DNA from 4 places in the Kocuria sabuli genome. Region 4 is predicted to be linked to each of the others. Evidence: riboswitches for the same ligand, from Rfam matches in the RefSeq annotation. Region 4 holds a riboswitch; each other region holds the start of a gene.
The links. A riboswitch is a leader RNA that binds a small molecule or an ion and turns the genes downstream of it on or off. The one in region 4 is predicted to bind thiamine pyrophosphate.

Region 1 (5,021 bases), on a different contig from region 4:
CCGGGCCTGCAGGGTCGCCAGGGCGGAGGAGAGCGAGCAGCCGGTGCCGTGCGAGTTCTCGGTGGCCACGCGGGCGCCGTCGAACGCGACGAGGGGCTCCGGCGCGGCCGGGCCCACGAGCGCGTCCGGGGTGCGGTCCCCGGTGAGGTGCCCGCCCTTGACGAGCACCAGCGTCCCGTGCTCGCGGGCCACGCGGTGGCCCTGGGCGAGCGCCTCCGCCCACGACGACGCGACGTCCTCCCGGGCGAGCACCGCCAGCTCCGGCAGGTTCGGGGTGACGAGGTCGGCGAGGCGGAGCATCGCGCGCAGGGCGTCCTCGGCCTCGGGCTCCAGCAGGCGCCCGCCCGAGGTCGCGATCATGACGGGGTCCAGGACCACGATCGGCGGCCGGTGGGCCTCGAGCCAGCGGGTCACCGTCTCGATCACGGGCACGGAGCCGAGCATGCCGATCTTGACGGCGTCGATCTCGACGTCCTCGGCGACCGCGTCGAGCTGCGCGGCGAGGAACTCGACCGGCGGGACGTGGATGGAACGCACGCCGAGGGTGTTCTGCACGACCACGGCCGTGACGGCGCTCATCCCGTAGCCGCCCATCGCGGCGATCGACTTCAGGTCCGCGTGCTGGCCGGCCCCTCCGGTGGGGTCGGTGCCGGCGACGGCCAGGACGCGGGGTACGGCGGTGCTCATCGGACTGCCTCCTCGGCGGTGCTGCGGGCGAAGGCCCGGACGTATGCGGCGGCGGCCGCGGCGGGGTCGGGCGCGGCGCAGATCCCGGAGACCACGGCCAGTCCCGCGGCGCCGGCGGCGCGCAGGGCGGGGGCGTCCTCGACGCGCACCCCGCCGATGGCCAGGCACGGCAGGCCGGTGCGGGCCGCGGCGCGGGCGAAGCCCTCGACGCCCAGCGGCTCGGGGTGGTCGGGCTTGGTGCGGGTGGCGTGCACGGCGCCGACCCCCAGGTAGTCGACCGTGCCCGGCGGCAGGGCGGCCGCCGCGTCCAGCTCCTGCGCCGTGGCGGCGCTGAGGCCCAGGACGGCGTCCGGCCCGCAGATCCGCCGGGCCAGCTCCACCGGCAGGTCGGACTGGCCGACGTGCACCCCCGCCACGGGGGCCCCGGCCGCCCGGGCGGCCAGGTAGGCGTCGGCGCGGTCGTCCACGAGCACGGGCACGTCCCGGCCCACGCGCTCGGCGACGGCCATCAGCAGGGCCACCAGGTCCCGGACCGGGGCGTGCTTCTCCCGCACCTGCACCATGGTGGCGCCGCCGGCCACGGCGGCCGCCACGACGTCGGGGACGCTGCGGGGCGCGCTGAGCGCGGAGTCGGTCACCAGGTGCAGGACCAGGGCGGCGGGATCGAGGTGGGCGCTCACCGGGCGCCCGCCTCGCGCACGAGCCCGGCCCGGGCGGCGATCCGCTCCGGCGTGATGGTGTGCAACCGGTCCAGCAGGGCCACGGCGAACGAGCCGGGGCCGCCGCAGTCCGCGGCCGCGTCCTCGGCCGCCAGGGTGTAGACCGTCGTGGCGGCGACCGCCGCCGCGGCCGCGTCCGCCCGGACGGCGGTGAACGCGGCCATGAGCGCGCCCAGGGCGCAGCCGCCGCCGGTGACGCGGGTCAGCAGCGGCGTGCCGTGCGGGACCCGCACCACGGCGCCGTCCGGGGCGCGCACGAGGTCTACGGGTCCGGAGACGGCCACCGCGGCGCCGGCCTGCCCGGCGAGCGCGGCGGCGGCGTCCCGGGCGGCGTCGATGCCGTGGGTGGCGTCCGTGCCGCGCCCCCCGGCGCCGCCGGCGAGGCCGATGATCTCCGAGGCGTTGCCGCGCACGATCGCCGGCCGGTGCTGGAGCAGGTCGCGGGCCAGCGCGGTGCGCACGGGCAGCACGCCCACGGCCACGGGGTCCAGGACCCAGGCCCGGCCGGCGCGGCGGCGGGCCCCGACGGCCTCGTAGGCGGCGCCGCGCTGCTCGGCGGTGGGCGTGCCGGTGTTGACGAGCAGCCCGTCGGCGAGCTCGGCGAAGACGCCGCCCTCGCCCTGGATGTCCGTCATGGCGGGCGAGGCGCCCACGGCGAGCAGGACGTTGGCGGTGAAGTTGGTGACCACGGCGTTGGTGATGCACTGCACCAGCGGCGCCGCGGTGCGCAGGTCCTCGAGGGCCGCGGCGGCGTCCTCGGCGAGCGCCGGGTCCGGCGGCGCCGTCCCCTCCGCTCCTGCGGGGCGGGCGGGCGGGGGTACGGCATCGCGCATCTGCGACATCCCTTCGCTAGTACTGGCTAGATCAGGTTCGACGGGTGTGCTCTCAGCCGCTCGCGCGGCACCCCGTGTCAGGTGTCCCCCAGTCTAGTCGCCGCGACGCCGGGACCGGACGGCGGAGGGCCCCGACCGTGCGGTCGGGGCCCTCCGTGGGGTGTCGGCGAGCGGGGGCTCAGCCCTGGCCGGTGGGCCGGCCGCTCGTGAGGTCCTCGGCCTTGACGCCGACGCCCACGACGGTCGGCGCCCGGTCGGGGGAGCTCCGCTGCGGGGACTCCGCGGCGGTCCTCGCCTCGTGGCGCGCGCCCTCGGCGGCGGCCGCCTGCCCGGCGGTCACCTCGGCCTCGCCCGGCCGGGCGGCCGGGGCCGACGCACGCCGGGAGCGGCGGCGCGGGCGGACCGGCTCGGCCGGGGCCTCGGCGGCGGGTTCCGCCGACGGCCCGCTCGCAGCCGGCCGCTGCGCCGGGGCGGCGGGCTCGGGAGCCTCCGCCTCCTCGGCGGCGGGGGCCTCCTGCTCGGGGGCCAACTGCTCGGGGGCCGCCCCCTCCGGGGTGTTCTGGCCGAAGGCCTCCGCGAGGGAGTCCAGGCTCAGCCGCGGCGCCTCGGCGGGCTCCTCGACGGCGGGCACGTGGCCCTGCGGGAGCTCGATGACCTCGCCCTTGATGGTCAGGCGCGAGCCCTGCTCGGTCACCGCCTCGCGGTCGTCCCGGTCGGCACCGCGCTCGTCCTCGGCCGGGTCGAGGGTCTCCCCCGCCTCCTGCTGCTCGGCCGCGGCCTCCCCGTTCTGACCGCGGTTGCGGCTGCGCTTGCCGCGCCGCTTCTTCCGCGAGCGTCCCGAGCCCTCCGGCCGGGACTCCGCCGGGGCGGCGGACTCGTCGCCGGGTGCCGGTTCCGCCTCGTCCGGGGTCTCGTGGTGGGTGGCGGCCGCGATGGTCGCGAACGCCGTGCGCGCGGCATCGGCCTTCGCCTTCTCCGCGGGATCGGGCTCGGCGCCCTGGGCCTCGGCACGGGCCGGCTGCTGCTCGGCCGGGCCGCGGCGGTTGCGCTTGCGCTCGGTGCGGTTGGGCCGCTGCTGGTCGCGCGGGTCCCCCGTGACGCCGCCGGAGCGGCTCTCCAGCGGCTGCTCGTGGACGACCACGCCCCGGCCGGCGCAGTGCTCGCACGGCTCGGAGAACACCTCCAGCAGGCCCGTGCCCATCCGCTTGCGGGTCATCTGCACCAGGCCCAGGGAGGTCACCTCGGCCACCTGGTGCTTGGTGCGGTCCCGGCCCAGGCACTCCACCAGGCGGCGCAGCACGAGGTCACGGTTGGACTCGAGGACCATGTCGATGAAGTCGATGACGATGATGCCGCCGATGTCCCGCAGCCGCAGCTGCCGCACGATCTCCTCGGCCGCCTCCAGGTTGTTCTTGGTGACGGTCTCCTCGAGGTTGCCCCCGGAGCCGGTGAACTTGCCGGTGTTGACGTCGACGACCGTCATGGCCTCGGTCCGGTCGATCACGAGCGAGCCGCCCGAGGGCAGGAAGACCTTGCGGTCGAGCGCCTTCTGGATCTGTTCCTCCACACGGTAGTTCACGAACAGGTCCTCGTCCTCGTCCCACTTCTTGAGCCGGTCGAGCAGGTCCGGCGCGACGTAGGTCACGTACGCCTCGATGTTGTCCCACGCCTCGTCGCCCTGGACGACCATCGTGGTGAAGTCCTCGTTGAAGACGTCGCGGACGGTCTTGATCGTCAGGTCCGGCTCCGCGTAGAGCATCTCGGGGGGCAGGGTCTTGGTGGAGCCCGAGCGCTCCTGGATCTGCTCCCACTGGGCGCGCAGCCGGTTGATGTCGTGGGTGAGCTCCTGCTCGGAGGCCCCCTCGGCGGCGGTGCGCACGATGACTCCCGCGCCGTCCGGCAGACGGTCCTTGAGGATCTTCTTCAGCCGGGCGCGCTCGACGTCGGGCAGCTTCCGGGAGATCCCGGTCATCGACCCGCCCGGGACGTAGACCAGGTAGCGGCCGGGGAGGGAGATCTGGCTCGTGAGCCGGGCGCCCTTGTGGCCCACGGGGTCCTTGGTGACCTGGACGAGCACCGAGTCCCCGGACTTGAGGGCCAGCTCGATCCGGCGCGGCCCGCCCTCGAGGCGCGACGCGTCCCAGTTCACCTCGCCGGCGTAGAGCACCGCGTTGCGGCCCCGGCCGATGTCGATGAACGCCGCCTCCATGGACGGCAGCACGTTCTGCACCTTGCCGACGTAGACGTTGCCGATCAGCGAGTCCTGCTGCGTGTGGGAGACGAAGTGCTCGGCCAGCACGCCGTCCTCGAGGACCCCGATCTGGATCCGGTTGTCCTTCTGGCGCACCAGCATCTGCCGCTCGACGGACTCGCGGCGGGCGAGGAACTCGGCCTCGGTGATGACCTGGCGGCGGCGGCCGGTCTGGCGGGACTCGCGCCGGCGCTGCTTCTTGGCCTCGAGCCGCGTGGAGCCCTTGACCGCGACGACCTCGTCGGACGTCGCGGTCTCCGCGGCCCGCGGGGCGCGGACCCGGGTGACCGTGTTGGGCGGGTCGTCGTCGTCGCCGCCCACGAGCTCCATGTCGACCTCGCCGCGACGCCGGCGACGGCGGCGGCGGTTGGTCACGCCCCCGCCGTCGCCCTGACCGGCCTCCTCGCCCTCGTCGGCGGCCTCGGCCGGCTCCGCCTCGGACCCGTCGCCCGGGTCCTCGGCGGTCGCGTTCTCCTCCTGCTGGCGGCGCCGGGCCTCACGGCGGCGCGCCGCGCGCTGCTGCGCGGCCTC
Region 2 (5,021 bases), on a different contig from region 4:
CTCGAGCATCGCGAACAGCGAGTCCCCCTGGCCCGGGGCGTAGCGGCGCAGGGCCACGGTGGTCAGCTCGGTGCCGGAGGCCACCAGCGCCTGCTCCAGGGTGTGCAGCGAGCTGAGCCCGCCGGTGCCCATGATCAGCCGGGAGGACAGCTCCGTGCCGTCGAGCACGAGCGGGTCGGGGTGCGGGACGGTCATGTCAGCCTCCTTGGACGGCGGTGATGATCTCGACGGACTGGCCCTCGGCCACGGGGGTGCGGGCCCAGCGGCTGCGGGGGACCACCGCGGCGTCCACCGCCACGGCCACGCCCAGGCGGCGGCCGTCCAGCGGGGCGCCGTCAGGGCCCAGGGGGCGCCCGACGGTCTCGGCCACGAGGTCGACGACGGTGGTGCCCCCGGCCACGGCGTGCGGGCGGCCGTTGAGGGTGATGGCGGTCATCGGGTGCTCCTGTTCGGGTGGCGGGGTCCGGCCGCGGCCGGGTCGGGGTCCTCGGGGGGCGCCCCGGCGGGGCGGTCGAAGCGGTGCGGGTCGGTGCTGGCCAGGTGCCCCGCGTCGTCGTCCGGCACGGCCCCGCCCAGGACCAGTCGCGCGGCGAGGCGGGCGGCCAGCGGGGTGAGCAGGACGCCGTGGCGGAAGTAGCCCGTGGAGACCACGAGGCCGGGCACGGGCTCCCCCGCCGGGCCGCGGATGCGGCCCAGGTACGGGATGTCGTCCGGGGTGCCGGGCCGGGCGCGGGCCATGGCCTCGACCAGCTCGAGGTCGGCGACGCCCGGCACGAGGGCCTGGGCGTCGCGCAGCAGCCGGAACACGCCCCCGGCGCTGGTCCCCTCGAGGTCGTCCTCGCGCGAGGTCGCCCCGATCACCACCGTCCCGTCGGCCCGGGGCACCAGGTAGACGGGCACCCCGTGGACCAGGCCGCGGACGGTGCGCTCGAGCAGCGCGGGCGCCCCGCCGGGCACGCGGGTGCGGAGGATGTCCCCGTGCACCGGGCGCAGCGGCGGGCGCCAGGACCCGGGCAGACCCTCGAGGCCGGCGAGGCCCGTGCCCGGCGCGAGGACCGTCTCCGCCGCCGAGACCATCCCGCCGCCGGCCAGGTGCACGCCGGTGACCGCGCCGTCGGCGCTGCTGCGCAGGCCCACGGCGCGGTCGTGCACGAGGCGGGCCGGCCCGCCGTCGGGGCCTCCCGCCCGGCAGGTCTCCGGCAGCCCGGGGGCGACGAGGGCGGCGAGCAGCGCGGCCACGAGCCGGCGCGGGTCGACCTGGTGGTCGTCGGGGATGCGGTGCACGGCGGACAGCCGCGGGCTCAGGGCCGGCTCCAGGGCCCGGGCGGCGCGCAGGGTCAGCGGCTCCACGGCCATGCCGTGGCGCCGCTGCAGCTCGCGCAGGTCGGCCAGGGCCTGCCGGTCGGCCGCGTCGACGCCGCAGACGAGGGTCTCGGTGGTGCGGTAGCCGACCGACCCGTCCGCCGCCTCCTCGAGGGCGGCCACGAAGGCCGGGTACGCGGCGGCCGAGTCCGTCATGAGGGGGTAGAGCGGCTCCTGCTGGTACTGGACCTCGCTGACCGGGGCGAGCATCCCGGCCGCGGCGCGGCTGGCCCCGGAGCCGGGCTCGGGATCCACCACGGCCACCGAGCGGCCGCGGCGGCGCAGCTCCCAGGCCGTGGCCAGGCCGACCACACCGGCACCGACCACGGCGACGTCGGCCCGGACATGCTCGGGGTCCGGGTACGGGACGGCAGGTGCGGGAGGCGCAGACGTCACGGGCGATGTCCTTTCCTACGGCGGCATGACCCGCATCAGGTGTGGCGGTCGGCGCTGGACGCCCTCTCAGCCCGGTGGGGCTCCCGCAGAACCGCTGACCTATCATCAGCGTGTGAACCAGCATACCCAGGACACCTCCGCCCCCGCCGAGTCCCCGCTGAGAGGCGCCCGGGCGGACAAGCTCTTCGCCGCCCGGCTCTACGTGTGCACGGACGCCCGCCGCGCGCAGGGCGACCTCGAGGATTTCCTGCACGCCGCCTACGCCGGCGGGGCGAGCATCGTCCAGCTGCGGGACAAGGGCATCGACGCCGACGAGGAGATCGCCGCGCTGCGCCTCCTGGGCCGGGTCGCCGCCGAGTACGACGCCCTGTTCGCCGTCAACGACCGCGCCGACGTCGCCGCGCTCGTGGGCGCCGACGTCTTCCACGTGGGCCAGCACGACCTCACCCCCGCCCAGGCCCGGCAGCTGCTCGGCCCGGACGTGCTGATCGGCCGATCCACGCACGACCTCGGCCAGGCCCGGACCGCGCTCGCCGACCCGGACGTCGACTACTTCTGCACCGGGCCCGTGTGGGAGACGCCCACCAAGCCGGGGCGGCCCGCCACCGGCCTCGGGTTCGTCCGGGCGGTCGCCGAGCTGACCGGCACCCGGCTGGACGCCGATCCGGAGGCCGCGCCCGTGCCGTGGTTCGCCATCGGCGGCATCGACGAGCAGCGGCTCCCGGAGGTCCTGGCGGCCGGCGCGCGCGGTGCCGTCGTCGTCCGCGCGGTCACCGAGGCTCCCGACCCGCGGGCCGCCGCCGGGCAGCTGCGCAGCCTGCTCCCCGCCTGAACTCCCCACCGGCTCCCCGCGGCCGCACAGCCCCGTCTGAGAGCATGGACCTGTCAGAGAGCATGGACCCGGACGACGACGGAGGAGTGGCCCATGGACCCCGAGCTCGACCCCCAGGTGCGGCACGCGGTGCAGCATCCCGCGCAGACCGCCCGCGGCCCGGAGGACGTGCAGCTGCGCGTCCGGCTGGCCGGTGAGCCCGCCCGGCGGGCGCTGGGCGCCCACTGGGAGGAGGGCGCCCCGGAGGACGCCCCGCCCGGCGAGGACCGGCTCGCGGCGGCCGTGCTGCTGGCCACCCTCTTCGGCGACACGTTCTGGCTCGAGCGGGCGGCCCGGCTGCCCGGCGACGTCCCCGGGTGCCCCTCGGCGCCGCCGAGCGGGCTGCTGGAGCTCACCCGCGTGCCCGGCGCCCGGGCGGCCATGGCCTCGGTCCTGGAGCGGTCCCTGCTCACGGGGCTGCTGGAGTGGGGCACGAACCCGCTGCCCGAGCAGCCGCCGCTCGCCGTGGCACAGGCCGCCCGGGACCTGGGCATTCCCGACGACGGTCGGGTCTACCGGGTGGTGCGCCGCCGGGCCGAGCGCTTCCTCGCCCGGGAGTACGACGGCTCCGAGGAGCTGGAGCGGTTCGTGGCGCTGCTGACGGAGGCCGAGAAGGGCCACCGCGAGGACGGCCCCGTGCTCTCCGGCGAGACGCTGCCGCCCGCCGGTCCGTCGGCACCGGGAGACCCTGGGTCCGGACCGGCGCCGTCGAACCCCTCGATCGCGGACGCCCCCGAGGCCCCCCGGTGGGGCGTCAGCCCGTCGACGCCCGCCCCGCCGCCGCCCGGGCAGCTCGGCCGGCCCGGCGAGCCCGGCGGGCCGTTCCCCGGCCAGGCACAGGGCGGCCCGTTCCCCGGTCCGGGGGCCGGCGGACCGATGGCCGGACCCGGCGGCCCGATGGCCGGACCCGGGGGATCGATGGCCGGACCCGGGGGGTGGCCGCCGCGCCAGGCCTCCGACCCGGAGGAGGACGACTCCGACAACCTCAAGGCCTGGGGCCTCGTCCTCCTCGTCATCGTGGCGGTCATCGCGGCGCTGATCTTCGTCCTCTGACCACCGCCCGGCCCGGGGGCCGCCCCCCCTGGGCCGGTCCGCAGGCCGGGCGGCGCTGGCCAGGCGGCTCGCCGTCGGCGAGGATCGGGGTCATGGACATGCACCACGAACGGCTCGGCACCGGCAGGCCCCTGCTCCTGATCCACGGTCTCGGCTCGACCTGGCGGACCTGGGACCCGGTGCTCGCCGGCCTGGCCGCCCACCGCGAGGTGATCGCCCTGGACCTGCCCGGTTTCGGCGCCACCGCTCCACTGGAGGGCGAGGTGACGGTCGCGCGCCTGGCCGACGCGGTCTCCGGCTTCATCGACACCCACGGGCTGGCGGGGGTCGACCTGCTGGGCAGCTCGGTCGGCGCCCGGCTCGTGCTGGAGCTCGCCCGGCGCGGCGTCGGGGGCACCGCCGTCGCCCTGTCCCCCGGGGGCTTCTGGAGCCCCCGGCAGCGCCTCGTCTTCGGCCTCTCGATCGGCGCCTCCATCCGGCTGGTCCGGGCCCTCCGGCCGGTGCTCCCGGCGCTGACCCGCAACCCGGTCACCCGCACCGCGCTGCTCGCCCAGCTCAGCCCCCGGCCGTGGGCCCTGGACCCGCAGCTGGTCCTGCGCGAGCTGCGCACGTGGGCGACGTCCCCCAGCTACGACGCCCTCCTGCACGACCTGGTGCACGGACCCGACCAGGAGGGAGCCACCCGGGCGCAGACCCCGGGAGACGTCGTCATCGGCTGGGGTCGCCAGGACCGGGTGGTCACCCCGAGCCAGGCGCACCGCGCCCTCGAGCGGTTCCCCGGCGCCGAGCTGCACTGGTTCGACTCCTGCGGCCACTTCCCGATGTGGGACCGGCCCGCGGAGACCGTCGAGCTCGTGCTGAGCCGGACGGGCGGAACGGGCTGACCCGCGAGCGCCTCCTGGCGAGGCGCATTTACTTGCACTGGAAAGCTTTTAGGGGCTATCCTTGAGGACATATCAACCATTGTGTTGCCGATGCCGACGGAGAGCCCCGAGATGCCGATCTTTCCCCAGAACCCCGACCCCCGGAGCCTGACGGCACGCCCGGCCGAGGACCTGCTGTCCGCCGGGACCCGGATGGGCGCCGTCGAGCTGCTCGTGTCCGACCTGGACACGATGCTCGCCTACTACACGGACGCCGTCACCCTGGAGGTGCTCGCCCACGCCGGGGACACCGCGGTCCTGGGCCGGGACGGCCGGACGGTGGTGCGCCTGCGCCAGGTGAAGGAGCTGCCGCCGGCCCGCCGCGGACAGGCCGGGCTGTTCCACACCGCAGTGCTCTTCGAGGACGAGCCGGCGCTGGCGGCGGCCCTGGCCTCCGTCGCCGCCGTGGCCCCGCG
Region 3 (5,021 bases), on a different contig from region 4:
TCCGTGATCTCCTCGGTGCTGTTCCTGATCACCATCGCGATGGTCTACGCCGCCACGGGCACCATCAACATGGCCGACCTCTCGGGGAAGCTCGCGGACCTGCCCGTGGGCACCCAGATGCAGCTGCACCTGATGCTGCTCATCGCCTTCGGCATCAAGGCCGCGGTCTTCCCGCTGTCCTTCTGGCTGCCGGACTCCTACCCCACGGCCTCCGCCCCCGTCACCGCCGTGTTCGCCGGGCTGCTGACCAAGGTGGGGGTCTACTCGATCATCCGCACGGAGACCGTCCTGTTCCCGGGGGAGCAGCTCGACACCCTCCTGATGTGGGTCGCGCTGCTCACCATGGTCGTGGGCATCCTCGGCGCGCTCGCCCAGATCGACCTCAAGCGCATGCTCTCCTTCACCCTCATCAGCCACATCGGGTACATGATCTTCGGGGTGGCGGTGGGCACCCAGGAGGCGATGTCCGCGACGGTCTACTACGTGGCCCACCACATCGTGATCCAGACCAGCCTGTTCCTGGTGGCCGGGCTGATCGAGCGCCGCGGCGGGTCCACCAACGTGGACCGGCTCGCGGGCCTGGCGAAGATCTCCCCGCTGCTCGCCGTGCTCTACCTCGTGCCCGCGCTCAACCTCGGCGGGATCCCGCCGTTCTCCGGCTTCCTCGGCAAGACGGGGCTCCTGCAGGCCGGTGTGAACCGCGGCGACCCGCTCGCCTACGTGCTGGTGGCCGGCTCCGTGGCGGTCTCCCTGCTGACCCTGCTGGTCATGGTCCGCGTGTGGAACCGCGTCTTCCTGCGCACGCCGCAGGACGCGGAGTATCCGGACCCGATCCTGCTGGCCCCGGTCCCCGCGGGATCGCGCTTCCTGCTCACCTCCGGCGCCGTCGACGACCAGGATGGCCGGTTCTCCGGCAAGGGCGACGTGCGGCTGATGTCCCCCTCGATGCTCGGCAGCGCCTCCGCGCTCGTCGTCGTGGGCGTGGCCCTCACCGTCTTCGCGGGACCGCTGTTCCAGCTGGCGGACAACGCCGCCGAGAACCTCGTGCGGCCCGAGCGCTACGTCGGTGCCGTGCTGGACCCCGGTTCGGCCCCCCGCCCCGTCGTGGAGGAGGCCCCGTGAGCCGGCGACCCAAGAACTCCCTGCTCGTCGAGCTCCCGCTGCTGGTGTGGCTGGTGTTCGTGTGGGGCGCCCTGTGGGGGGACTTCGGCCCGGGGAACCTGATCCTCGGCGCGGTCCTGGCCCTGCTCGTGACCTGGGTGCTCTACCTGCCCCCGGTCCAGCTCTCGGGCCGGTTCGACCCGCTGCAGTTCGCCCTCTTCGCCGTCACCTTCGTGTGGCAGGTCGCGAAGGCCAGCGTGGAGGTCATGCTGATCGCGGTCCTCGTGGGCCCCCGGGCGCGCAACGCGGTGGTGGGCGTCGGCCTGCGCACGCGCTCGGACCTGCTCCTCACGGCCACCGGCCACACCATGACCCTGATCCCCGGCTCGCTCGTGGTGGAGGTCGACCGCGCCACGGCCACGCTGTACTTCCACGCGCTCAACGTCCGCACCCCCGAGGAGGCCGAGTCCTTCCGCCGGTCGGTGCGGCAGGTCGAGGCCGCGTGGATCCGGATCATGGGCTCCCGGGAGGAGCTCGCCGCCCTGCGGGCCGAGCGCCGCGGGGGAGGCCGTGCGGCCGCGGAGCAGCGGGACAGCGCCGCGATCGGCTCCCCGGTCACGGCCGGGCAGCAGATCGTGGGCGGCCGTCGGACGGACGTCCCGACCGAGACCCCCGAGGAGGACCGCCCGTGATGGAGATCGCCGTGGCCGTGGCGGCCGTGCTGCTCAGCACGGCCACCGCAGGCGCGCTCTACCGCCTCGCCAAGGGCCCGTCGCTGCTGGACCGCGTGGTGGCCACGGACGTGCTGCTGGCCATCGTCGCGGCCGCCCTCGCCGTGGAGATGGCCTACCACGGCCACCTCGACAACCTGATTCTCATGGTGATCGTCTCGCTGGTCGGCTTCATCGGGTCCGTCACGGTGGCGCGCTTCGCCACCCAGACCGCCGAGCACGGGAAGTGAGCGCCGTGCTGGACACCGTCCTGGACGCCGCCGCGGCCGTGTGCATGGTGCTCGGCGCGCTCATGTCCCTCGCCGCCGCGATCGGCCTGGTCCGGTTCCCGGACCTGCTGACCCGCATGCACGCCGGGACCAAGCCGCAGGTCTTTGGGCTGCTGCTGCTGCTCACGGCCGTCGCCCTGGAGAACAGGGACCCGGTCATGGTCCCGCTCATCGTGCTGGGCTGGGTCTTCCAGCTGCTCACCGTGCCGGTCTCGGCCCACATGGTGGGCCGCTCCACGTACCGCACGAAGCACCTCAACCGGGCCACGCTGACGCAGGACGACCTGCAGGAGGTGCTCAACCGCACCGGCGAGCGGGGCACCGGCGAGCCGGGCCCGGCCGGGCCACCGGCCGCGGACGGCCGGCGCGCCGACGGCCGGCACGTCGACGGACAGCAGACTGACGGATCGGGGCGGACGCGTTAGGCTGGGCACGATCGACCGGGCGCACCCGCGCCGCCCCGACGACAAGGAGCAGCAGTCCATGAACACGAAGATCCTCGAACTCGCCGGCACCGGCCTCTCGCTGGGCGGTGTGGCCCTGTCCCACAAGGTGCTCGGCTCGGTGTGGACGCGCGCCACCGGCAACCCGCCCCCGGCCAAGAACCCGGACCCGGACGAGGCGTGGACCGGCATCATCATCTGGTCCCTCGTCACGGGGCTCGTGGGCACCGTCATCAAGGTCGCCATCTCCCGCCAGGTCGCCAAGATGGAGAACGAGGACAAGCCGAAGGCCAAGAGCCAGGCCGAGGTCTGAGTTCCGCAGGCACCTCGTGAGGGGGCCCGTTCCGCCGGACACCGCATCGGTCCCCGGCGGGACGGGCCCCCTGCGCGTGCGGGGAGCAGGCCGGTGCGCGGCCGGGGTAGACTCGGGGCACTGAACGACAGGGGAGCGCTGCCCGCCGGAAGGCCGGCGCGGCGCTGAGAGTGCGGATCGCCGCAGACCCTCGAACCTGCTCCGGTTAGCACCGGCGAAGGGAGTCGAGCATCTCAGGGGTGCACCCCGGGTGCGCGCCGACGGCGCGGCCCGTGGCGTCCCGTCCCCTCCTGGTACCGATGGCTCGCAGAGCCCAGGAGGAAGAACGTCCGATGAACACCACCACCCACCGTCCCGCAGCCCGTGCCCGCACGTCCTGGCGCGTCGTCGACATCGTCGTGGCGGCCGTTCTCGCCGCCGTGTGCGCGGTCGTCTTCTGGGCGTGGTCGAACCTGCTCTACCCGCTGACCGCCGCGGCCTCGGTGGCCTACCCGCCCGGGACGGCCCTCATCGGAGGGGGCTGGCTCGTGGCCGGCGTGCTCGGCGGCCTGATCATCCGCAAGCCCGGCGCCGCCCTGTTCTGCGAGCTGCTGGCCGCGGTCCTCGAGGGCCTGCTCGGCACGCACTTCGGCTGGACGGTGGTCCTCTACGGCCTGATCCAGGGCCTCGGGGCCGAGCTCGTCTTCGCCGCCGTGCGCTACCGCCGGTTCAACGCAGCCGTCGCCGTGGCCGCCGGCGCGGTCAGCGGTCTGTTCCTGGGGATCACCTCGAACGTGCTCGCCAACTACGAGTGGGCCCTCGGTCACCAGATCGCCTACCTGGTCTTCTCGGTCGTGTCGGGCGCGGTGCTCGCCGGCCTGCTGATGTGGGCCGTGGTCAAGGCGCTCGCGGCCACGGGCGTGCTGCAGGGCCTGGCCTCGGGCCGGGTCGCGCGGCGATGACCGCCTCGCCGGGGCGGCGCCCCGGTGCGCCCACCGCTGCGGGGGCGCGCGTCGAGGCCCGGGGTTTCGGCTGGCACCACCCCGGCCGGGACGCCCCTGCCCTGCGGGGCATCGACCTCGTGGTCGAGCCGGGGGAGCGGGTGCTCCTGCTCGGGCCCAGCGGGGCGGGCAAGTCGACCTTCCTGCACGCCCTCGCGGGGGTCCTGCACGACGACGACGGGCTCTCCCGCAGCGGGGAGCTGCTGCTCGACGGCACGGACCCCGACCGGGCGCGCGGCCGGGCGGGGCTCGTGCAGCAGGACCCCGAGTCCCAGGTGGTGCTGTCCCGGATCGGCGACGACACCGCCTTCGGCCTCGAGAACCTCGCCGTGCCCCGGGAGCAGATCTGGCCGCGGGTCCGCGCCGCCCTCGACGACGTGGGGCTGCCCCTGCCGCTCGAGCACCCCACCGCCGCCCTGTCCGGCGGGCAGAAGCAGCGCCTCGCGCTCGCGGGCGCGGTGGCGATGCGACCGGGCCTGCTCCTGCTGGACGAGCCGACCGCGAACCTGGACCCCGCCGGGGTGCTGCAGGTCCGGGACGCCGTGGTCGAGTGCCTCGACCGCAGCGGGGCGGCCCTCGTGGTCGTGGAGCACCGCGTGGCCGTGTGGGCCGAGGCCGTGGACCGCGTCGTCGTCCTCGGCCGCGACGGCGGGATCAGCCACGACGGGAGCCCGGCCGAGGTGCTCGGCGCGGCCGCCGACGAGCTGGGCCGCGCCGGGGTGTGGGTCCCGGGGCGGATCCCGCCCACCCGCGTGCCCGCCCGCGCGCAGGACGAGGACGGGGAGCCGCTGCTGGGCGCGGCCGGGCTCGCGGTCTCGCGGACCCAGCCCTCGGCGCGGCAGCTGCGCGCCCGGCGCCGGGCCGCGCGGCGCGGCCGGCCGCTGTCGGACGCCGCCGCGGGCGGGGACCTGCCCGTCGCCGCGGCGGGCATCGGACTGGACCTGCGCCGCGGCCGGGCCGTGGCGGTGACCGGCCCCAACGGCGCCGGCAAGTCCACCCTGGCGCTGACCCTGGCCGGGCTCCTGGCCCCCGTGCGCGGAGCCGTCACGGCCGGTCCGGCGCTGGCGCGCGGGGCGGGCGCCGATCCGCTGGCCTGGAGCGGCCGGGATCTCGTGGCCCGCATCGGGACGGTCTTCCAGGAGCCCGAGCACCAGTTCCTGCGCGCCACCGTGCGGGCGGAGCTC
Region 4 (5,021 bases):
ACGGGATCCACCGCGGGGGCTGTGGCCGTACTGCTTCGGCATCGGCGGCGAGGTGGGCGAGTCCGAGGTCGACGCCTACCTGCACCACTCCCTGGTCCTGCCGCGGCTGCAGCGGGACCTGCCGGCCCGGGCCGCCGACGGGATCCTCGCCGACCTCGCCCCGCCCCGGGCACCCTACGCCGCCGAGATCCGCCCGCTCGTCTGCTCCCGGGAGCCCGATCCCGGGAGTCGGGACGCACCCGGGAGCCCGATCCCGGGAGTCGGGACGCACCAGGTTCCCCGACGACCAGCCCGAGCACGCCGCGCGGACCGGCACCCTGGCACAATGCCCCCAGGGCACCCGGCGCCCGAGGGCGGACCACCGACGCACCACCTGACCGACGAAGGGGAACACGATGGCCGAGCACGACCCGAGCGGGGTACCGGTGACGCAGCTGCAGGAGGTGCTGCTCGAGAGCGAGGACATCACCGGTTTCCTCGACGAGTTCACCGCCACGGTGGCCCAGGCCCTCTCCACGGAGGGTGACGCGGTCTGGTGCGCGGTGACCCTGCTGCGACCGAAGCGCTCCACCACCGTGGCCGCCTCCAGCCCCCGCGCCGAGGCCCTCGACGAGATCCAGTACCACTACGGCGACGGCCCCTGCCTCACCGCCGCCCGGGACCACCGGGTCGTCCACGTCGTCGACACCCGCACCGACCCCCGCTGGCCCGCCTACGGTCAGGCCGCCGCCGCCAACGGCATCCTCTCCGCCCTCGGCGTCCCCCTCGAACTGGGCGAGGAGGCGTCCGCGGGCCTGGACGTCTACGCCGGGCGTCCGGGGGCGTTTGACGAGGCCACCGTGGAGGTCGTCCAACGGCACGTCCAGACGGTCTCCGCGACGCTGCGCCTGGCCGTGCGCCTGGCCCAGCACCGCGACACCGCGGAGGACCTGGCCGCGGCCATGGCGTCGCGGACGACCATCGACCTGGCCGTGGGCATCGTCATGGCCCAGAACCGCTGCAGCCAGGAGAAGGCCTTCGAGATCCTCCGGGCCGCCTCCAGCCACCGCAACGTCAAGCTGCGGGACCTGGCCACCGAGCTGGTCACCACGGTCGGCAAGGGACCGGCCAGCACCCACTTCGACGGCTGAGCGCTCCGCCCCGGCTCAGGCCGGAGCGCCGACGGCGGGGCGCGGCAGCCGCAGGTGCCCGCGCAGCGTGGATTCGGTGTACCCGGTGCGGAACAGGCCGCGGCGTTGGAGGACGGGGACCACGTGGTCCACGAAGTCGTCGAGGGCGTGCGGCAGCGTGGGCGGCATGAGGTTGAACCCGTCGGCGGCCCCCGAGCGGAACCAGTGCTCGATCCGGTCCGCCACCGCCTCCGGGGTGCCGACCACGGTGCAGTGCCCGCCGCCGGCGGCGAGCCGCCCGAGCAGCTGCCGGACCGTGGGCCGTTCGACCGCCACGATCCGCAGGATCGTGGCGTAGCGGCCCTTCGGGCCGGTGAAGCCCTCCAGCGGCGGCAGGCCGGGGACCGGGGCGTCCAGCTCCCAGCCGCTGCAGTCCTGCTGGACGAAGGTGCTCAGCTGGGCCAGGGACTGCTCCGTCGGCAGCAGGGCGTCCACCGCCGCCTGCTGGGCGAGGGCCTCCCGCTCCGTGGATCCCACGTAGGCCACGAGCCCGGGCATCACCGCCACGCTCCCCGGGTCCCGGCCCGCCGCGGCGACCCGCCGCTTCAGGTCCGCGGTGTACTCCTGGGCGCTGGGCAGGTCGTAGGCCACGGCGTAGATGCCCTCCGCGCAGCGCGCGGCCAGGTCGCGGCCGGGCCCGGAGGCGCCGGCCTGGAACAGGACCGGGCGGCCCTGGGGCGAGCGGGGCACGGTCAGCGGCCCGTCCACGCGGAAGTGCTCCCCGGCGTGGCCGACCGGGTGCACCCGCTCCGGGTCGGCGTGCAGGCCGTCCCGGTCCCGGACCAGGGCGTCGTCGGCCCAGGAGTCCCACAGCCGCAGCGTGACGTCCACGAACTCCTCGGCCCGGGCGTAGCGCTCGTCGTGCGGCGGCATCCCCGGCAGGCCGTGGTTGCGCGCCTCGGCGTCGAACATCGAGGTCACCACGTTCCACCCCGCCCGGCCGCCGCTGATGTGGTCGAGCGAGGCGAGCATCCGGGCGGCGTGGAACGGCGTCCAGAAGGTGGTCGAGACGGTGCTGACCAGTCCGATCCGCTCCGTGGCCCGCGCCATGGCGGACAGGGCCGTGAGCGGCTCGAGGAACCACCGGGGCCCGGACCCGACGTCCCCGGCGCTGTGCCCGTCGGCGAAGAACACCGCGTCGAAGAGGCCGCGCTCGGCGGTGCGGGCGAGGCGCTCCCAGTAGGCGATGTCCCCCAGCTGCTCCAGGGGGGACTCCGGGCGGCGCCAGGCCGCCTGGTGGTGGCCGGCCCCGAAGAGGAAGGCGTTGAGGTGCAGCTGTCGCGGCGAGGTCACGGCGGCCGCGCTCAGTCGAGGACCAGTCCGCCGTCGACCACCAGGTTCTGCCCGGTGACCGAGCGCGCCCAGGGGGACGCGAAGAACAGGAGGGCGTCGGCGAACTCGGCCGGGGTGGTGACCCGGCCCAGGGGCGTGGCCGAGGCGATGTAGTCGAAGACCTCCTCCGGGGTGGCGGCGCTCGCGTCGGTCGTGCGCAGCAGGCCCCCGGAGACCATGTTGACCGTGACGTTGTGCGCGCCGAGGTCCTTGGCGAGGGTGCGGGTCAGGGACAGCAGCGCGGCCTTCGCCGCCGTGTAGTCGTGGTACGGGACCACCGGGTTCTGGAACAGGTTGGTGCCGATGTTGACCACCCGGCCGAAGCCCTGCTCCCGCATGGCGGGCAGGGCCTGCTGGACGGTGTTGAGGGAGCCTCGGACGCTGCCGGCGAACTGCGCCTCGAACTCCTCCCAGCCGATGTCCTCGGCCCCGGAGCGGGCGTCGCCGTTGAAGGAGAAGTCCGCCAGCGCGTTGTTGACCACGGTGGTGACGGGGGAGCCGAAGTGCTCGCGGGCGGCGCGGAGCAGGTCCGCGACCTGCTGCGCGTCGGTGACGTCGGCGGCCAGGGCCACGGCCCGCTCCGGGCCGTACTGCTCCGCGAGCTCCTCCGCGGCCGTCCGGGACGCGCGGTAGTTGACCACGACCTTCGCGCCCTGGGCGGCGAAGGCCTCGACGACGCTGCGGCCGAGGCCCCGGCCGCCGCCGGTCACGAGCACGGTCTGTTCTGCGATCTGCATGGGTCTCCCTGAGGGTCAGGGCGAGAGGAGGTGCGGGGCGGTCACGGCCGGGCCCGTCAGGACATCCCTTCGCCAGTACGAACTGGATCAGGTTCGACGGGTGTCGTCTCAGCAGGCTCCTCGCGTGGGGCCGGCACCCCGTGTCACTGCGGCCGAGTATAGACCCGCGCCCTCGCTGCCCTCCGTCCAGCGCGCGGGATCAGGGCCGGCGCTGCGCCGACCGCACCACCATGACCGCCCGCCGCCGGCGCCGGACCGGCGCCGCGGGCACTCAGACCGGGAGTCCCGGCGCCGCGACGCCCGCTGCCGGGGGCCGAGGCGCCGGGAGCCCTCGGCATCCCGGCCGGGGCTGTGCGGTTCAGCGGCCACCGGGGGGCCGCTCCCGGCCCGGGAGGCCGTTGCGGGTCTGCTCGCCGGTCTGCTCGCCCGTCCCGTCCTCGGCTCCGTTCCCGGCCTCCTTCGCGGTCCCGTGCTCGGCGCCGTGGCCCAGGAAGCCGCGCAGCAAGGCCGCCGTGCCCTCCAGGTGGGCCAGGGCCGCGGCCCGGGCACCGGGCGCGTTCCCGCCGAGGATCGCGTCGGCGATCTCCCGGTGCTGGCGGTCGGAGTGCTCGAGGTTGACCGGCAGCACCGGGATGCGGTCCAGCAGGTCGCTGGCCCGGGAGCGGACCTCCGCGACCGCGCGGACCAGGCTGGGGCAGCCGCCGAGCTCGGCCACGGCGATGTGGAAGCGGGCGTCGGCGGGGCGGTAGTCCTCCGGGGAGCTCTCCTCGACCTGCCGCAGGCATGCCCGCAGGTGGGCGCGGGCGGCCGCGCTCAGGGCGGCCGCCGCGGCCAGCTCGGCCGCGGCGGGCTCCACCACGGCGCGGAACACGATCACGTCCTCGACCTCCGCGGGGTCCACCCGGGGCAGGTCCTCGTCCGGGTGGGCGGTCCGGCCGGTCACGAAGGTCCCGCCGTACCGGCCGCGCACCACCTCCAGGACGCCCGCGTCCTGGAGCTCGTGCAGGGCCTCGCGCAACGTGGAACGGGAGATGCCCAGCAGGGCCGCCGTCTCCCGCTCGGGCGGGAGCCGCTCGCCCCTGCGGAACAGGCCGAGGCGGATCGAGTCCAGGATCCGCTCGACGGCCTCCTCGAAGGCGTTGCCCTGCCGGACGGGCCGGATGAGGGGGTGCGGGACGGGGTCGCTCACGGTGGCGCTCCTCCTTGCGCTGGGTCCTGCGCCCATCGTGCCACGGCCGCATCGGGCCGCCAGTGGTCCGCGGGCACAGCCGTCGCGAACTCCGACCCGCGCGGATGCAGGGTCTTGACGGTCCTCAGGGGAGACCACAGACTGTCAGCACTGACCTCATACGTCTGTTTTCAGACCTTTGCGGAACCCGGAGGGATCGTCCCATGCCCGACTCCCCAGCACGGCCGCACGACACCGACGAGTACTTCCAGCACCGTCAGCTCCGGTCCGGGGCGGCCGGCTGGGTCCTGCTGGCGGGCCTGGGCATCGCCTACGTCATCTCCGGGGACTTCTCCGGCTGGAACATCGGGCTCTCCGAGGGCGGGTGGGGCGGACTGCTCATCGCCTTCGTGCTCATGGGCCTGATGTACACCTGCATGGTGTTCGGCCTCGCGGAGCTCTCCTCCACGCTGCCCACGGCGGGCGCCGGCTACGGCTTCGCCCGCCGCGCCCTCGGACCCCTCGGCGGCTTCGCCACCGGCATGGCCGTGCTCATCGAGTACGCCGTGGCCCCGGCCGCGATCGCCACCTTCATCGGCGGCTACATCGAGGCCC

Region 1: it holds a riboswitch for thiamine pyrophosphate, as region 4 does, so the genes downstream of both, thiM (hydroxyethylthiazole kinase) here and RE027_RS09380 (3-oxoacyl-ACP reductase) in region 4, are expected to answer to the same signal.
Region 2: it holds a riboswitch for thiamine pyrophosphate, as region 4 does, so the genes downstream of both, RE027_RS16775 (FAD-dependent oxidoreductase) here and RE027_RS09380 (3-oxoacyl-ACP reductase) in region 4, are expected to answer to the same signal.
Region 3: it holds a riboswitch for thiamine pyrophosphate, as region 4 does, so the genes downstream of both, RE027_RS06160 (ECF transporter S component) here and RE027_RS09380 (3-oxoacyl-ACP reductase) in region 4, are expected to answer to the same signal.

What each region holds. Positions count from the first base shown of each region.
Region 1 covers NZ_JAVHZE010000001.1:88,340-93,360, forward strand. The annotation lists gene thiD (bifunctional hydroxymethylpyrimidine kinase/phosphomethylpyrimidine kinase) at 1-687, opposite strand, end outside; gene thiE (thiamine phosphate synthase) at 684-1,367, opposite strand; gene thiM (hydroxyethylthiazole kinase) at 1,364-2,239, opposite strand; TPP riboswitch at 2,231-2,324, opposite strand; gene RE027_RS00405 (Rne/Rng family ribonuclease) at 2,418-5,021, opposite strand, start outside.
Region 2 covers NZ_JAVHZE010000026.1:10,534-15,554, reverse strand. The annotation lists gene RE027_RS16785 (thiazole synthase) at 1-195, opposite strand, end outside; gene thiS (sulfur carrier protein ThiS) at 197-436, opposite strand; gene RE027_RS16775 (FAD-dependent oxidoreductase) at 433-1,758, opposite strand; TPP riboswitch at 1,754-1,855, opposite strand; gene thiE (thiamine phosphate synthase) at 1,871-2,590, shown strand; gene RE027_RS16765 (hypothetical protein) at 2,684-3,682, shown strand; gene RE027_RS16760 (alpha/beta fold hydrolase) at 3,775-4,566, shown strand; gene RE027_RS16755 (VOC family protein) at 4,678-5,021, shown strand, end outside.
Region 3 covers NZ_JAVHZE010000004.1:114,472-119,492, forward strand. The annotation lists gene RE027_RS06135 (Na+/H+ antiporter subunit D) at 1-1,122, shown strand, start outside; gene RE027_RS06140 (Na+/H+ antiporter subunit E) at 1,119-1,793, shown strand; gene RE027_RS06145 (MrpF/PhaF family protein) at 1,790-2,062, shown strand; gene mnhG (monovalent cation/H(+) antiporter subunit G) at 2,068-2,526, shown strand; gene RE027_RS06155 (DUF4235 domain-containing protein) at 2,585-2,857, shown strand; TPP riboswitch at 2,977-3,097, shown strand; gene RE027_RS06160 (ECF transporter S component) at 3,190-3,798, shown strand; gene RE027_RS06165 (ABC transporter ATP-binding protein) at 3,795-5,021, shown strand, end outside.
Region 4 covers NZ_JAVHZE010000007.1:134,339-139,359, reverse strand. The annotation lists gene RE027_RS09390 (GAF and ANTAR domain-containing protein) at 396-1,130, shown strand; gene RE027_RS09385 (LLM class flavin-dependent oxidoreductase) at 1,146-2,462, opposite strand; gene RE027_RS09380 (3-oxoacyl-ACP reductase) at 2,474-3,238, opposite strand; TPP riboswitch at 3,286-3,389, opposite strand; gene RE027_RS09375 (FadR/GntR family transcriptional regulator) at 3,597-4,427, opposite strand; gene eat (ethanolamine permease) at 4,631-5,021, shown strand, end outside.